DNA from 2 places in the Bacillus infantis NRRL B-14911 genome. Region 2 is predicted to be linked to the other one. Evidence: a T-box and tRNA genes for the amino acid it is inferred to sense, from the RefSeq annotation. Region 2 holds a T-box; the other holds one or more tRNA genes.
What was found. The T-box of region 2 lies ahead of ileS (isoleucine--tRNA ligase). A T-box ahead of a tRNA ligase gene usually reads a tRNA of that ligase, here a tRNA-Ile.
Positions count from the first base shown of each region.

Region 1: it has a tRNA-Ile gene. The T-box ahead of ileS (isoleucine--tRNA ligase) is inferred to sense a tRNA for this amino acid. The anticodon was not compared.

Region 1 covers NC_022524.1:3,775,677-3,783,551, reverse strand. The annotation lists rRNA gene N288_RS19120 (23S ribosomal RNA) at 1-2,441, shown strand, start outside; rRNA gene rrf (5S ribosomal RNA) at 2,561-2,677, shown strand; tRNA gene N288_RS19110 (tRNA-Val) at 2,686-2,761, shown strand; tRNA gene N288_RS19105 (tRNA-Thr) at 2,767-2,842, shown strand; tRNA gene N288_RS19100 (tRNA-Lys) at 2,852-2,927, shown strand; tRNA gene N288_RS19095 (tRNA-Leu) at 2,951-3,035, shown strand; tRNA gene N288_RS19090 (tRNA-Gly) at 3,045-3,119, shown strand; tRNA gene N288_RS19085 (tRNA-Leu) at 3,126-3,214, shown strand; tRNA gene N288_RS19080 (tRNA-Arg) at 3,234-3,310, shown strand; tRNA gene N288_RS19075 (tRNA-Pro) at 3,427-3,503, shown strand; tRNA gene N288_RS19070 (tRNA-Ala) at 3,519-3,594, shown strand; tRNA gene N288_RS19065 (tRNA-Met) at 3,622-3,698, shown strand; tRNA gene N288_RS19060 (tRNA-Ile) at 3,705-3,781, shown strand; tRNA gene N288_RS19055 (tRNA-Ser) at 3,796-3,888, shown strand; tRNA gene N288_RS19050 (tRNA-Met) at 3,915-3,988, shown strand; tRNA gene N288_RS19045 (tRNA-Asp) at 3,993-4,068, shown strand; tRNA gene N288_RS19040 (tRNA-Phe) at 4,233-4,308, shown strand; tRNA gene N288_RS19035 (tRNA-His) at 4,341-4,416, shown strand; tRNA gene N288_RS19030 (tRNA-Gly) at 4,424-4,497, shown strand; tRNA gene N288_RS19025 (tRNA-Ile) at 4,502-4,578, shown strand; tRNA gene N288_RS19020 (tRNA-Asn) at 4,580-4,654, shown strand; tRNA gene N288_RS19015 (tRNA-Ser) at 4,661-4,751, shown strand; tRNA gene N288_RS19010 (tRNA-Glu) at 4,755-4,826, shown strand; gene N288_RS19005 (hypothetical protein) at 4,901-5,098, opposite strand; gene glgB (1,4-alpha-glucan branching protein GlgB) at 5,290-7,236, shown strand; gene N288_RS18995 (glucose-1-phosphate adenylyltransferase) at 7,178-7,875, shown strand, end outside.
Region 2 covers NC_022524.1:2,250,232-2,258,106, reverse strand. The annotation lists gene N288_RS11255 (undecaprenyldiphospho-muramoylpentapeptide beta-N-acetylglucosaminyltransferase) at 1-646, shown strand, start outside; gene N288_RS11250 (S8 family peptidase) at 792-1,754, shown strand; gene N288_RS11245 (endonuclease I family protein) at 1,751-2,560, shown strand; gene N288_RS11240 (MGMT family protein) at 2,591-2,920, shown strand; T-box leader at 2,944-3,181, shown strand; gene ileS (isoleucine--tRNA ligase) at 3,238-6,303, shown strand; gene dacB (D-alanyl-D-alanine carboxypeptidase/D-alanyl-D-alanine endopeptidase) at 6,470-7,875, shown strand, end outside.

The DNA.
Region 1 (7,875 bases), 1.5 Mb from region 2:
TACCGTGAGGGAAAGGTGAAAAGCACCCCGGAAGGGGAGTGAAACAGATCCTGAAACCGTGTGCCTACAAGTAGTCAAAGCCCTATGACCTTCGGGTCAGGGTAATGGCGTGCCTTTTGTAGAATGAACCGGCGAGTTACGATTACATGCGAGGTTAAGTTGAACAGACGGAGCCGCAGCGAAAGCGAGTCTGAATAGGGCGAATGAGTATGTGGTCGTAGACCCGAAACCAGGTGATCTACCCATGTCCAGGGTGAAGTCCAGGTAACACTGGATGGAGGCCCGAACCCACGCACGTTGAAAAGTGCGGGGATGAGGTGTGGGTAGCGGAGAAATTCCAATCGAACTTGGAGATAGCTGGTTCTCTCCGAAATAGCTTTAGGGCTAGCCTCATGTTGTAAGAGTCTTGGAGGTAGAGCACTGTTTGGACTAGGGGCCCCCATCGGGTTACCGAATTCAGACAAACTCCGAATGCCAAAGACTTATCCATGGGAGTCAGACTGCGAGTGATAAGATCCGTAGTCAAAAGGGAAACAGCCCAGACCACCAGCTAAGGTCCCAAAGTATACGTTAAGTGGAAAAGGATGTGGAGTTGCTTAGACAACCAGGATGTTGGCTTAGAAGCAGCCACCATTTAAAGAGTGCGTAATAGCTCACTGGTCGAGTGACTCCGCGCCGAAAATGTACCGGGGCTAAACGTATCACCGAAGCTGTGGGTGGACACCATCAGGTGTCCGCGGTAGGAGAGCGTTCTAAGTGCATCGAAGTCAGACCGCAAGGACTGGTGGAGCGCTTAGAAGTGAGAATGCCGGTATGAGTAGCGAAAGATGGGTGAGAATCCCATCCACCGAATGCCTAAGGTTTCCTGAGGAAGGCTCGTCCGCTCAGGGTTAGTCGGGACCTAAGCCGAGGCCGAAAGGCGTAGGCGATGGACAACAGGTTGATATTCCTGTACCACCTCTTTACCGTTTGAGCAATGGGGGGACGCAGGAGGATAGGGTAAGCGCGCTGTTGGATATGCGCGTCCAAGCAGTTAGGCTGCAAACGAGGCAAATCCCGTTTGCATCAGGCTGAGCTGTGACGGCGAGGGAAATTTAGTACCGAAGTTCCTGATTCCACACTGCCAAGAAAAGCCTCTAGCGAGGGAAAAGGTGCCCGTACCGCAAACCGACACAGGTAGGCGAGGAGAGAATCCTAAGGTGAGCGAGAGAACTCTCGTTAAGGAACTCGGCAAAATGACCCCGTAACTTCGGGAGAAGGGGTGCTTTTTAGGGTGAATAGCCCGGAAAAGCCGCAGTGAATAGGCCCAGGCGACTGTTTAGCAAAAACACAGGTCTCTGCGAAGCCGCAAGGCGAAGTATAGGGGCTGACGCCTGCCCGGTGCTGGAAGGTTAAGAGGAGGGGTTAGCGCAAGCGAAGCTCTGAATCGAAGCCCCAGTAAACGGCGGCCGTAACTATAACGGTCCTAAGGTAGCGAAATTCCTTGTCGGGTAAGTTCCGACCCGCACGAAAGGCGTAACGATCTGGGCACTGTCTCAACGAGAGACTCGGTGAAATTATAGTACCTGTGAAGATGCAGGTTACCCGCGACAGGACGGAAAGACCCCGTGGAGCTTTACTGCAGCCTGATATTGAATTTTGGTACAGCTTGTACAGGATAGGTAGGAGCCTTTGAAGCCGGAGCGCCAGCTTCGGTGGAGGCATTGGTGGGATACTACCCTGGCTGTATTGAAATTCTAACCCGCGCCCCTGATCGGGGCGGGAGACAGTGTCAGGCGGGCAGTTTGACTGGGGCGGTCGCCTCCTAAAAAGTAACGGAGGCGCCCAAAGGTTCCCTCAGAATGGTTGGAAATCATTCGCAGAGTGTAAAGGCACAAGGGAGCTTGACTGCGAGACCTACAAGTCGAGCAGGGACGAAAGTCGGGCTTAGTGATCCGGTGGTTCCGCATGGAAGGGCCATCGCTCAACGGATAAAAGCTACCCCGGGGATAACAGGCTTATCTCCCCCAAGAGTCCACATCGACGGGGAGGTTTGGCACCTCGATGTCGGCTCATCGCATCCTGGGGCTGTAGTCGGTCCCAAGGGTTGGGCTGTTCGCCCATTAAAGCGGTACGCGAGCTGGGTTCAGAACGTCGTGAGACAGTTCGGTCCCTATCCGTCGTGGGCGCAGGAAATTTGAGAGGAGCTGTCCTTAGTACGAGAGGACCGGGATGGACGCACCGCTGGTGTACCAGTTGTCTTGCCAAAGGCATCGCTGGGTAGCTATGTGCGGAAGGGATAAGTGCTGAAAGCATCTAAGCATGAAGCCCCCCTCGAGATGAGATTTCCCATAGCGTCAAGCTAGTAAGATCCCTGAAAGATGATCAGGTTGATAGGTCTGAGGTGGAAGCGTGGTGACACGTGGAGCTGACAGATACTAATAGATCGAGGACTTAACCACATTTGATTGCTTTGTAATTCTTCTTCTGCATTATCTAGTTTTGAGGGAATAAAAATTTTAAAAAATCCCTTGCAAAACAAAAACAAGATGATATAATAATACTTGTCTTGAAAAAATAGTCTGGTGGCGATAGCGAGAAGGTCACACCCGTTCCCATACCGAACACGGAAGTTAAGCTTCTCAGCGCCGATGGTAGTTGGAGGTTCTCCTCCTGTGAGAGTAGGACGCTGCCGGGCTTTAATATGGAGGATTAGCTCAGCTGGGAGAGCATCTGCCTTACAAGCAGAGGGTCGGCGGTTCGATCCCGTCATCCTCCACCATAATTGCCGGTTTAGCTCAATTGGTAGAGCAACTGACTTGTAATCAGTAGGTTGGGGGTTCAAGTCCTCTAGCCGGCACCAGTTTCAAATGAGCCATTAGCTCAGTCGGTAGAGCATCTGACTTTTAATCAGAGGGTCGAAGGTTCGAGTCCTTCATGGCTCACCATTCAATCTCTAGTAATGAATTATGCGGGTGTGGCGGAATTGGCAGACGCACCAGACTTAGGATCTGGCGCCGCAAGGCGTGGGGGTTCGACTCCCTTCACCCGCACCAATTTTATATGCGGAAGTAGTTCAGTGGTAGAACATCACCTTGCCAAGGTGGGGGTCGCGGGTTCGAATCCCGTCTTCCGCTCCAGAGATTGCCGGGGTGGCGGAACTGGCAGACGCACAGGACTTAAAATCCTGCGGTAGGTGACTACCGTACCGGTTCGATTCCGGTCCTCGGCACCATTAATTTTATTTTAACTATGCGCCCGTAGCTCAATTGGATAGAGCGTCTGACTACGGATCAGAAGGTTATGGGTTCGACTCCTTTCGGGCGCGCCATACTATTTATGTAATGAAAGCCAGAATATAAGCCAACGAGTGAACACCTGACTGCTATTGCAGGATGATGTGAATAAGGAAGCACTGAAGAGATTCGACGCTTATCATTTACATGACGGGGAGTAGCTCAGCTTGGTAGAGCACTTGGTTTGGGACCAAGGGGTCGCAGGTTCGAATCCTGTCTTCCCGACCATTTTAAAATTAATATGGGGCCTTAGCTCAGCTGGGAGAGCGCCTGCTTTGCACGCAGGAGGTCAGCGGTTCGATCCCGCTAGGCTCCACCATATAACCTTATAAAAAATACTTGATTTGGCGGTGTAGCTCAGCTGGCTAGAGCGTACGGTTCATACCCGTGAGGTCGGGGGTTCGATCCCCTCCGCCGCTACCAAATTAAGGACCTTTAGCTCAGCTGGTTAGAGCAGACGGCTCATAACCGTCCGGTCGTAGGTTCGAGTCCTACAAGGTCCACCATTTACTTGAAATATGGAGGTATACCCAAGTCTGGCTGAAGGGATCGGTCTTGAAAACCGACAGGCGGGTAACACCGCGCGGGGGTTCGAATCCCTCTACCTCCTCCATTATATTTTTGAATGATTTTTATCGTCGCGGGGTGGAGCAGTCCGGTAGCTCGTCGGGCTCATAACCCGAAGGTCGCAGGTTCAAATCCTGCCCCCGCAATACTGGTCCCGTGGTGTAGCGGTTAACATGCCTGCCTGTCACGCAGGAGATCGCGGGTTCGATTCCCGTCGGGACCGCCATTTTCACTTGTACAATCCATATCCAGTATAGCTCAGCAGCTCAGTCGGTAGAGCAGTTTGATACCTTATCTGAAAAGCTTCTGCGGCAATCTGTAAGGAAGTCCGTGAGAATTGATGAACAAAGGACTTAAACCATACAAGGTTTAGGAAGTGAATTTTATTGTGGCTCAGTAGCTCAGTCGGTAGAGCAAAGGACTGAAAATCCTTGTGTCGGCGGTTCGATTCCGTCCTGAGCCACCATTTATTATTTTATCTAATAGCATTGAACAGTGGCGATTGTGGCGAAGTGGTTAACGCATCGGATTGTGGTTCCGACATTCGTGGGTTCGATTCCCATCAGTCGCCCCATAAAATTGCGGGTGTAGTTTAATGGTAAAACCTCAGCCTTCCAAGCTGATGTCGTGGGTTCGATTCCCATCACCCGCTCCAAAGTGGGCCTATAGCTCAGCTGGTTAGAGCGCACGCCTGATAAGCGTGAGGTCGATGGTTCGAGTCCATTTAGGCCCACCATTCCGCAGTAGCTCAGTGGTAGAGCATTCGGCTGTTAACCGAACGGTCGCAGGTTCGAGTCCTGCCTGCGGAGCCAATCTATGGGGAAGTACTCAAGTGGCTGAAGAGGCGCCCCTGCTAAGGGTGTAGGTCGGGCAACCGGCGCGAGGGTTCAAATCCCTCCTTCTCCGCCATAAGGCCCCTTGGTCAAGCGGTTAAGACACCGCCCTTTCACGGCGGTAACACGGGTTCGAATCCCGTAGGGGTCATACAAAAAAGCTGTCAGCATCATGCTGGCAGCTTTTTTGTATGCATTATTTTCTTTTAAGCATTTGCTTGATGCTTAATCTGGAAGCTCTTCATTGTTTTGCAGCCGGTTTCCCGGATTATTTAGATCTATATCCGAAACAACTCCTGTATAAGGCCCCCGGAACATATCTCCTGTCGCCAGGATTTTTCCATCTGCAGGACCGAACAGCGGCAGTTTTTCTTCAGCAGCCTCTCTCTCCCGCAGGAGAAATTCTTCTTCCTGATTTGCCATCTTCATTCCACCCTTCATAAAAACATATGCTTATTATAGGCAATTCCCGCTAGAACCATTTCTATTTTACAAAAATAATCGAATTATAAGAGAAAATATCGAAAAATTTAATTTATTTTTACAAGGTATTTTTACATTGAACACGAATATAAAAAAGAATGTCAATGAACTAAAATCTGTTGGAAAGAAGGATGGCTGTGAAAACGATGTTACCCACCGACTATCAGATGCATTTATTTCATGAAGGCACCCTTTTTGACAGCCACCGTCTTTTTGGTGCCCACGTAATATTTGAAGATGGCAAGACCCTAACCAGGTTCGCTGTATGGGCTCCTAACGCCAAGGAAGTCAGGGTTGTAGGGGACTTTAACAGCTGGAATGGGGATGATTTCAAATTACATAGAATGAATAATGAAGGGGTATGGCACATAGTAATTGAGAAGGATTTGGCAGGCTGCCTCTATAAGTATGAAATATTGACACAAGAAGGCACCAGGCTGCACAAAGCTGATCCATATGCCTTCTATTCAGAGAAAAGGCCAGGCACAGCTTCAGTTGTATGGCCGCTTGAAGGCTATAAATGGAATGACCAGTCATGGCTGAAAGGAAGGATGAAGAAAAATACCTTTGCAGAACCGGCAGTCATCTATGAAATGCATGCCGGAACGTGGAAACGGAATAATGGCAACAGTCTGCTGAATTACAGGGAGCTGGCGGATGAAATTGTGCCTTATGTCCTTGAACATGGTTTCACACATGTAGAATTGCTCCCTCTTGTCGAGCATCCGCTCGATGCCTCCTGGGGCTATCAGGGGACAGGGTATTTTTCTCCGACCAGCCGGTATGGGAAGCCGCAGGATTTCATGTATTTTGTCGATCAATGCCACCAGCATAACATCGGTGTCATCCTGGACTGGGTTCCCGGCCACTTTTGCAAAGATGCCCATGGACTCTATAAATTCGACGGAACCCATCTCTTTGAATATAAGAACGAGAAGGATAGGGAGAATTATGTATGGGGCACTTCAAACTTTGACCTGGGCCGAAATGAAGTGCAGAGCTTTTTAATCTCCAATGCATTATTCTGGCTGGAAACCTATCATATAGACGGGTTCAGAATGGATGCAGTTTCTAATATTATTTATTGGCCCAATTCCCATGAACAGCATCAGAATCCGTATGGAATTGAATTCCTCCGCAAGCTCAACAGCACTATCAGGCAATATGATCCCTCCATTTTTTTAGCAGCTGAAGATTCATCCAATCTCCCTCAGGTGACCTCTCCTGCCCATTATGGCGGCCTGGGCTTTCATTACAAATGGAATATGGGCTGGATGAATGACGTACTGGCATATATGGAAACCAGTCCAGAGGCGAGGTCTGGAAAGCATGGCAATATTACATTTTCACTCTTATACGCTTTCAAGGAAAACTTTATATTGCCTCTCTCCCATGATGAAGTTGTACATGGAAAGAAGTCTCTCCTCAATAAAATGCCTGGAGATTATTGGAGAAAGTTTGCCCAGTTCCGGCTGCTCCTGGGCTATATGATGGCACATCCAGGTAAGAAACTGCTGTTTATGGGCTTTGAAATCGCCCAATTTTCAGAATGGAAAGATTCAGAAGAGCTTGACTGGAATCTGCTGGATTATGAAATGCACCAGAAAGCAAACAGGTATACAAAGGATTTGATACGGCTTTACAGGAGGTCCAGGCCCCTATTTGAACTGGACCATGTCCAGGAAGGCTTTGAGTGGATTGATGCAGATAACCGGGAACAATCGATTTTCTCTTTCGTCCGCTTCAGTGCTGCCGAGGGTGAACACCTCATTGCAGTATGCAACTTTACAGCCGACCCGTATCGGAATTTCAGGATCGGAGTCCCGCATGCCGGAAGCTACAGGGAAATATTCAACAGCGATAAGGAAGAATATGGGGGATCCGGCTGGATCAACAAAAAAGTAGTCAAAACAGAAGAACTGGAATACCACGGCCGGCCTTATTCAATTCAAATGGCTATCCCGCCGTTTGGTATTACTATTCTGCGTCCTGTTAAACATAGAAAGGAGAGGAAAGGGAATGGCAAAGACAAAATGTGTGGCCATGCTGCTGGCAGGGGGAAAAGGATCAAGGCTTAACTCTCTGACTGAGAATCTTGCAAAGCCAGCTGTACCATTTGGAGGCAAATACAGGATCATTGATTTCACCTTGAGCAATTGCACAAATTCAGGGATTGATACAGTCGGGGTCCTGACCCAATATCAGCCTCTTGTACTTAATTCTTATATCGGCATAGGAAGCGCCTGGGATTTGGACAGAATGAACGGAGGGGTAACCGTTTTGCCGCCATATGCCGAATCTTCAGAGGTCAAGTGGTATACAGGCACGGCGAGCGCAATATTCCAAAATATAAACTATCTTAAACAGCATGAACCTGAGTATGTGCTCATCCTGTCAGGTGATCATATCTACAAAATGAATTATGACCTGATGCTTGATTATCACATTGAAAAGAACGCTGATGCTACCATTTCCGTCAAAGAAGTTCCCTGGGAGGAAGCCAGCCGCTTCGGAATCATGAATACGAACGATGATCTGAGCATTGCAGAGTTTGATGAGAAGCCGGAGAATCCGAGAAATAATATGGCTTCGATGGGAATTTATATATTTAAATGGGACGTACTTAAGGAGTATCTGGAACTGGACGATCTGGATAAGGACTCTTCACATGACTTCGGAAAGGATATTATTCCAAGGCTTCTGAATGACCGCAAAAG
Region 2 (7,875 bases):
TTCATTTGAAGAAACTCTGCAGTACCTTCCAAATGGAAAAGCACAGGCAATCGGCTCGCCAATCAGGAGGGAAATCCTTTCTGGCATCAAGGAGAAGGGGCTTGAATTCCTCGGTTTTGACAGAACCAGGCCGGTTCTTGCCATTATGGGTGGCAGCCTAGGGGCAAAGAAGATTAACGAAGCAGTGCGGCAGGAAATTGAACAAATCGGCGGCCAGTTTCAAATCGTGCACCTTTGCGGAAAAGGAAATCTTGATCCTGCATTGGAAGGCCGGCCAGGATACAGGCAATTTGAATTCCTGAACAGTGAACTTTCAGATGTACTTGCCTGTACAGATTTAATGGTAACCAGAGGAGGCTCTAATGCTATTTTTGAATTCCTTGCCCTCCGTATTCCGATGCTTATCATTCCTTTGAGCAGGAAACAAAGCAGGGGCGATCAGATTCTGAATGCAAAAAGCTTTGAGGAAAAAGGCTATTCATTGACCTTGCAGGAAGAAGACCTGACAGCCGCATCTTTAGCCGGGTATATTGCCCTTTTAAGTAAACACAGGGAAAGCATACTGAAACAGATGGAAGAATCAAGGATGAAGGATGCTTTATCCGTCATGGCTGGTAACATTAGGGACAAATTGCAGCAGAATTAGGCCTTCTGGGTCTTTGTTCGCTTTTTTGTTCGGTTCTAAAAAAGAAAATCAAGCCTATCTCCTTATCTGAATATTCCTTCGATTTTGGTATAATGGAGATACATCTTGTTTCTGCATCCTGAATTACTCTGAAGGAGGGAAAATAATGAAAGAATGTGTACGTGTGATCCCGTATCAGGTAATTGAACAATCAGAGGCGGTATCAGGCATTCCGGAAGGCATCGGATTGATACAGGCGCCAAAAATCTGGGAAGAAACAAGGGGAGAAGGCATTACAATCGCTGTACTCGATACAGGCTGCGACATCAGCCACCCTGATTTAAAGAATCAAATCATCGGCGGCAGGAATTTTACTGGCGATGATTCCGGAAATCCGGATATTTATAAAGACTATAACGGCCATGGCACCCATGTTGCGGGGACCATTGCAGCAGAAGGCAAAGAGCCCGGCATATCGGGCGTTGCGCCAGGTTCAAAGCTGCTCATTGTCAAAGTGCTTGATAGAAACGGCTCCGGCCAGTATGACTGGATTATTGAAGGAATCCGCTACGCTATCGACCAAAAAGCCGATATTATTTCCATGTCGCTCGGCGGCCAGAATGACATGCCTGAGCTTCATGAAGTTATAAAGGAAGCCGTACGGAACAACATCTCTGTTGTATGTGCAGCGGGTAATGAAGGAGACGGAAAAGAATCAACTGATGAGTTCGCCTATCCGGGCTGCTATAACGAAGTGATCAGTGTAGGTGCAATCGATTTGGACAGGAATTCTTCACAATTTACCAATTCACATAATGAAATCGACCTGGTTGCACCAGGGGAAGAAATACAATCAACCTATTTAAATGGGAAGTATGCCACTTTGAGCGGCACCTCCATGGCTGCCCCGCATGTATCCGGTGCGATGGCGCTTATTAAGAATGTGGCCAACAAAAACTTTGACCGGAATCTTTCCGAGGCAGAGCTTTTCGCCCAGCTCATCAGACGCACCGTTCCGCTTGGCAATTCAGCCAAGCTTGAAGGCAATGGCCTTGTTTATCTAACTTTGCTTGAACATCTTTCAGATATTTTCACATCTAAAGTTCTGCCGATGGTCTTAAAATCATGAACAGCCTGGCTGAACAGCTCGCTGCTGAACAGGAGGCGGCACTGGCAAACCTGCAGACTCAAAGTGCGGAGCGGATCTACTATGATGAAGCTGCTGACCTTGAGAAATGCAAAGCCTATTATGCTTCAATCGACTTTGAGGCAGCGGAGGCCAAAGAAGATCTTCAGAAGCTTGTGGAGAAAACCCACAAGACCATTCTGAAATATTCCCCTCATCTCTATTTATATCCCTGGGTGGACCTGCAGGAGAACTTTGCTCTCAAAAGCCTTTATTCAGGCAGCAGCATGGATCCGGCTGAAAGCATTAAACATGATGCGGAGATCTTGCTGGAGCGGAACCGGACTGGAGACACGCGGACAAAGCTGAATTGCGAGCATGTAGTTCCGCAGTCCTGGTTCAGTGAACAGCAGCCGATGAAGGGGGACCTCCATCATTTGTTCGCCTGTGAGCCCGCCTGCAATAGCATGAGGAGCAATTTTCCTTATGAAGACTTCCCCTCTTATAAGCCGGAAGCTTCTGCTTTCGGTATAAGAGGCGGCTGCGGCATGGCTGAAGAAGGGAAGTTTGAGCCGGAATACGGCAAAGGAATTGCAGCCCGGGCATGCTTTTACTTTTTCCTGAGGTATAAGAATTTTAAGCCTGCAGAACACGGAATCAGCTGCAGTCTCCTTCAAAAATGGCATCTTGAATTTCCTGTATCACTTTATGAAAAGCACAGGAATGCCGCAATTGAGGAGCTGCAGGGCAATCGCAATCCATTCATTGATTTTCCGGCACTTGCAGGGAAAATGACTGATTCAAATTAATAAAATTCCGGAGATACTGTTTTTAGCCTTATGCAGCCTTTTACACAAAGAACGATAAAAATCATTAAAGAAATACCTGCCGGAAAGGTGATGACATACGGCCAGATAGCAGCCCTTGCCGGAAGCCCACGCGAAGCCAGGCAGGTCGTCAGGATTCTTCATTCCCTGAGCAGGCAGGAGAAGCTTCCATGGCACAGAGTCATCAGCAAAATGGGCGAAATCAGCATGAAAGATCCTATGCTCCGGGAGGAACAGAGATTTCTCCTTGAAGCGGAGGGCATCACTGTAGACGTCAAAGGAATAATCAGGCTTGAAAATTTTCTGCATGAGCCAAAAAAAGGGCTGGATAATAATACCTGATTTTGATATGATAATAAAAATTCTTAAATTCTATGACGAGAACAAGTAGGAAAGGGAAAGTTCCTTCAGCGAGCTGGGTATGGTGAGAGCCAGCGGAAACGATCTTTCTGAAACATCATCTCTGAGATGCAGGGCTGAAATCCAGTAAGTCCTGACGGGTGTCCGCCGTTAAAAGGAACGCGTATGATGGTACGTTGATGAGCGCTATTGTTTATGCAATAGAATTTGGGTGGTAACGCGGGTATAACACTCGTCCCTTATACAGGGGCGGGTGTTTTTTATTTCCCTAAAAATTAAAAAGAAAGGCAGGTACTGAAATGGAAAGCACTCAGGCAAGAGAATACAGAATCAGAGAGTATTGGAGGCAAGGAAATATTTTTGCCAAATCCGTTTCCAATCGTGCAGGCAGGACTCCTTTCGTTTTTTATGAAGGGCCTCCGACCGCCAATGGGCTGCCCCACGCCGGCCATGCTCTTGGGAGAACATACAAGGATCTGACAGCCCGCTACTGGACGATGAAAGGGAGGCAGGTAATCAGGAAAGCCGGCTGGGATACACATGGGCTTCCGGTTGAGCTGGGAGTGGAAAAAGCATTGGGCATATCAGGAAAGAAGGAAATCGAGGATTATGGTGTAGGTGCTTTTATAGAAAAATGCCGGGAAAGTGTATTCCAATATGAAAAACAGTGGAGGGAATTCACAGAGCAGCTAGGCTACTGGACGGATATGGATGACCCTTATATGACATTAAGCAATGAATATATCGAGTCGGTATGGCATATCCTTGGGACAATCCACGAAAAGGGGCTGCTTTACAAGGGCCACCGGGTATCTCCCTACTGTCCAAGCTGCCAGACTTCCTTGAGTTCCCATGAAACTGCGCAGGGCTACAAGGATGTAAAAGATTTAAGCGCCACTGTCACCTTCAGGCTGAAAGGAAGGGAAAATGAATATATCCTAGGCTGGACCACAACGCCATGGACACTTCCGGCCAATGTGGCACTGGCTGTCCATCCCCAGGTCCGTTATGCAAGAGTAAAGAATGGAGACAAAATCTTTATTCTGGCTGAAAACAGGGTGGCAGACCTTTTTCGCAGCTTTGATGAAATCCTTGAAACGATTGAAGGCAAAGAGATCACGGGAATGGAATATGAGCCTCCCTTTCAAGTTGATGGGCTGGAAGGTGCGCACAGAGTCATTGCAGCTGAATTTGTTACTGAAAACAGCGGCACTGGTATCGTCCATCTTGCTCCCGCTTACGGAGAAGACGATTACCGGGCCATAAAGGAAAGGGGGCTTCCTTTTATCAATATCGTTGATTCCAAAGGCTGTTATACTGATGAATTTCCGCCGCTTGCAGGGAAGTTCGTCAAAGACTGTGATGTTGATATCTTAAAAATGCTGGGAAGCATGGACCTGTTATTCCACAAAGAAAAGTATGAACACAGCTATCCATTTTGCTGGCGGTGCGACTCTCCGCTCCTTTATTACGCAGCTGACAGCTGGTTCATCAAAACCTCTTCCCTGAAAGAGAAATTTCTTGAGCTCAACAGCCAGGCAGAATGGCATCCAAGCCACATGAAGAATGGCCGTTTCGGCAACTTCCTTGAAGGGCTGGTGGATTGGAATATCAGCCGGAGCCGCTATTGGGGCACGCCTCTCAATGTTTGGGTCTGTGAAAATTGCGGGGCAGAGAAAGCCCCAAAAAGCTTTCAGGAGCTGCAGGAGCTTTCAGAAGCAAATGGAAAGCTCACTGATTATCATAAGCCTTATGTCGATGCAGTGAAAATCCCTTGCCAGGACTGTGATGGTTACATGGCCAGGACACCGGAGGTCATCGATGTCTGGTTTGACTCAGGAAGCATGCCATATGCCCAGCTTCATTACCCTTTTGAACATAAAGAGGAATTTTCAAGGCTATTTCCTGCAGATGCAGTTATAGAGGGTGTGGATCAGACCAGGGGCTGGTTTTACTCATTGCTCGCGGTTTCAGTCTTATATAAGGGGCAATTGCCTTATAAAAATGTCCTCGCCCTTGAGCATGTCCTTGATGAAAATGGACAGAAAATGTCTAAGAGCAAAGGAAATGCCCTTGATCCTGCAAAGCTGATCACTGAATTTGGAGCAGATGCTTTAAGATGGGCGCTGGTGGAAGACAGCAGTCCATGGAAGCCCAAGAAGTTTTCCGGAAAAAATGCGGCAGAGGCAAAATCAAAGCTGGTCGACTCGCTAGCAAGCATTCACCATTTTTACAGCCTCTACAGTACAATCGATCATTTTGAGCCAGATAGCTCTCAAACTTCCGGCAACATCATGGACCGGTGGATTCTTTCGCGGCTGCACAGTGTCATTGAAACGGTAAACAAGGAGATGGGCAGCTACCAGGCTACAAATGCCGCCAGGGCAGCAGGCACGCTGATCGAAGAGGTCAGCAACTGGTATATCAGGAGAAACAGGGAAAGGTTCTGGGCGAAGGGCATGGAAGACGACAAAATTTCTGCATTCCAGACACTGTATACACTATTGGACAATATCTCCCGCATGCTGGCACCATTCGTGCCTTTCATAGCTGAAAGCGTCTATTTAGACCTGACAGGCAGAAGCGTCCACCTTGAAGACTACCCGGAGGCTGAAACCGCCTTGATTGACAGGGAGCTGGAGGACAATATGGTTGAAGTCATGGATCTGGTTGAGCTGGGCAGAAGCATCCGGCATTCAAAGCAGCTGAAAACAAAGCAGCCGCTGGCCGAAATGCTTGTGCAATGCAGCAAAGAAAAGGAAGAGAAATTAAAAGCTTTCAGCAGGATCCTCAAGGAAGAACTGAATGTAAAAGATATCTCATGGGCTGAAAGCTTGCAGGATAAATACTTCTGCCGGCTGAAGCTGAACTTCAAAGCAGCAGGAAAGAAGTACGGAAAGAATGCCAATCTCGTTCATCAGTCGCTGCAGCAGCTCTCTGAAACAGATATCCGCCAGCTGCTGGAAACAGGAAGCCTCGTTCTGCAGGCTGGCAATGAACTGCTGAAGGTCGAAAATAGTGATACAACGGTGGAAAAGCTCCCAAAGAAAGGCTACGCGGAAAGCAGCGGACGAAATATGACAGTTCTTTTGAAAACAGAGTTGACTGAGGAATTGAAGAGGGAAGGCTATGTAAGGGACTTTATCAGAGGAATACAGGATTTAAGGAAAAAGCTGGAGCTTCCTATCGACAAAAGAGTTAACCTGCATATCGATACAACCTCTGAAGCAGAAGGAATACTGCGCGGGTTTGAGGATCTTTTATACGCCAATATCGTTCTTGAAGGGATTGCTTTCAAGCCTCTGCAAGCTCCGATGCTGAAGGGCAGGCTTGGGGGGGAACTGATAGCTGTCTCATTGACATAACCACTGGCTGGCCGGCACCTTTCAAAAACACTACTTTTTCCTCACAATGAAAATAAAGGAAAAGCAGCATTCAAAGCGAAGTAACTGTTAATACTTTAAATCTGGCAAAGCTTAACTTCTGGTTTTGGATCTGAATTTAATTTTTGCCACAGGAAGGTGCTGCTGCTTGTTGAGAAAGTGGAAAATTGTCATCCTTATAACAGCTTTATTATTCATTTCAGCCTCTCCATACGCTTATGAACTATCCCGCCAGGCTTCGGCGTTTGAAGAAGGAGGACTGACCCGAGACCTGAATCAGCTTCTGAATAATGGTCCTATCCTCTCTGGAGCGCTTGCGGGAGTAAGCATCAGAAATGCAGAGACCGGCGAACTGCTGTATGACCATATCGGCGGGATCCGTCTTAGGCCGGCCTCTAATATGAAGCTGCTCACATCCGCCGCTTCTCTTCAGGTTCTTGGCGAAGAATACCGGTTTACTACTGAGGTACTGACAGATGGACTGCACAAAAAAGGCAATCTTCATGGAAATCTATATTTGAAAGGCAAAGGCGATCCGACCCTATTAAAAAGCGACTTTGACAAGATGGCAGCCGGGTTAAAGCAAAAGGGCATTAAAACGATTCATGGCAGCCTGATTGCTGATGACAGCTGGTATGATGACATAAGGCTATCAAAGGATCTGCCCTGGAGCGACGAGTCCTACTATTACGGCGGCCAGGTATCAGCACTGACAGCGTCGCCAAATGAAGATTATGATGCAGGCACGGTCATTGTAGAGGTGAATCCGGGGAAATCTGCAGGAGAACTACCGGCAGTCACTCTGACCCCTGAAACAGGCTATGTAAAAATCATCAACGAGGCAGCGACCGTCCCGGCTGACGGCAAAAAGGACATTACCATTGAACGGGACCATGGCACGAACACGATCCGCATTACCGGGACAATACCTGAAAAGGCAAGCAGGTCCAGGGAATGGATTGCCGTGTGGGAGCCGGCCGGATATGCGCTTGATCTGTTCAGCCAGTCATTGAAGGAACATGAGATACGCGTAACCGGAAAATTGGAGCTGGGGAAAGCCCCTGAGAAAAGCTCTCTGCTTCTGGCACATCAATCCATTGCATTGAAGGACTTGCTGATACCTTTTATGAAACTCAGCAACAACAGCCATGCAGAAGTACTGGTCAAGGAAATGGGCAAAAAGGTGAAGAATGAAGGAAGCTGGGAAAAAGGCCTTGAAGTTGTCTCAGAACAGCTTGCCAGCTGGGGAGTCAATAAAGACACCCTGATCCTCCGTGACGGGTCGGGCATATCACATGTCAGCCTTATTCCGCCTAATGAGTTGTCACAGCTGTTATACGGCGTACAGTCTGAGAAATGGTACCCCTCATTTGAGAGATCACTCCCATTGGCAGGAGCCCAGGACAGATTAATTGGCGGCACACTACGCAACAGAATGAAGAACTCGGCAGCAGAAGGAAAGATTAAAGCCAAGACAGGTTCCATATCCACCGTAAGCTCCCTTTCCGGATATGCAGAAACCAAAAGCGGTGAAAAGCTCATTTTCAGCATTGT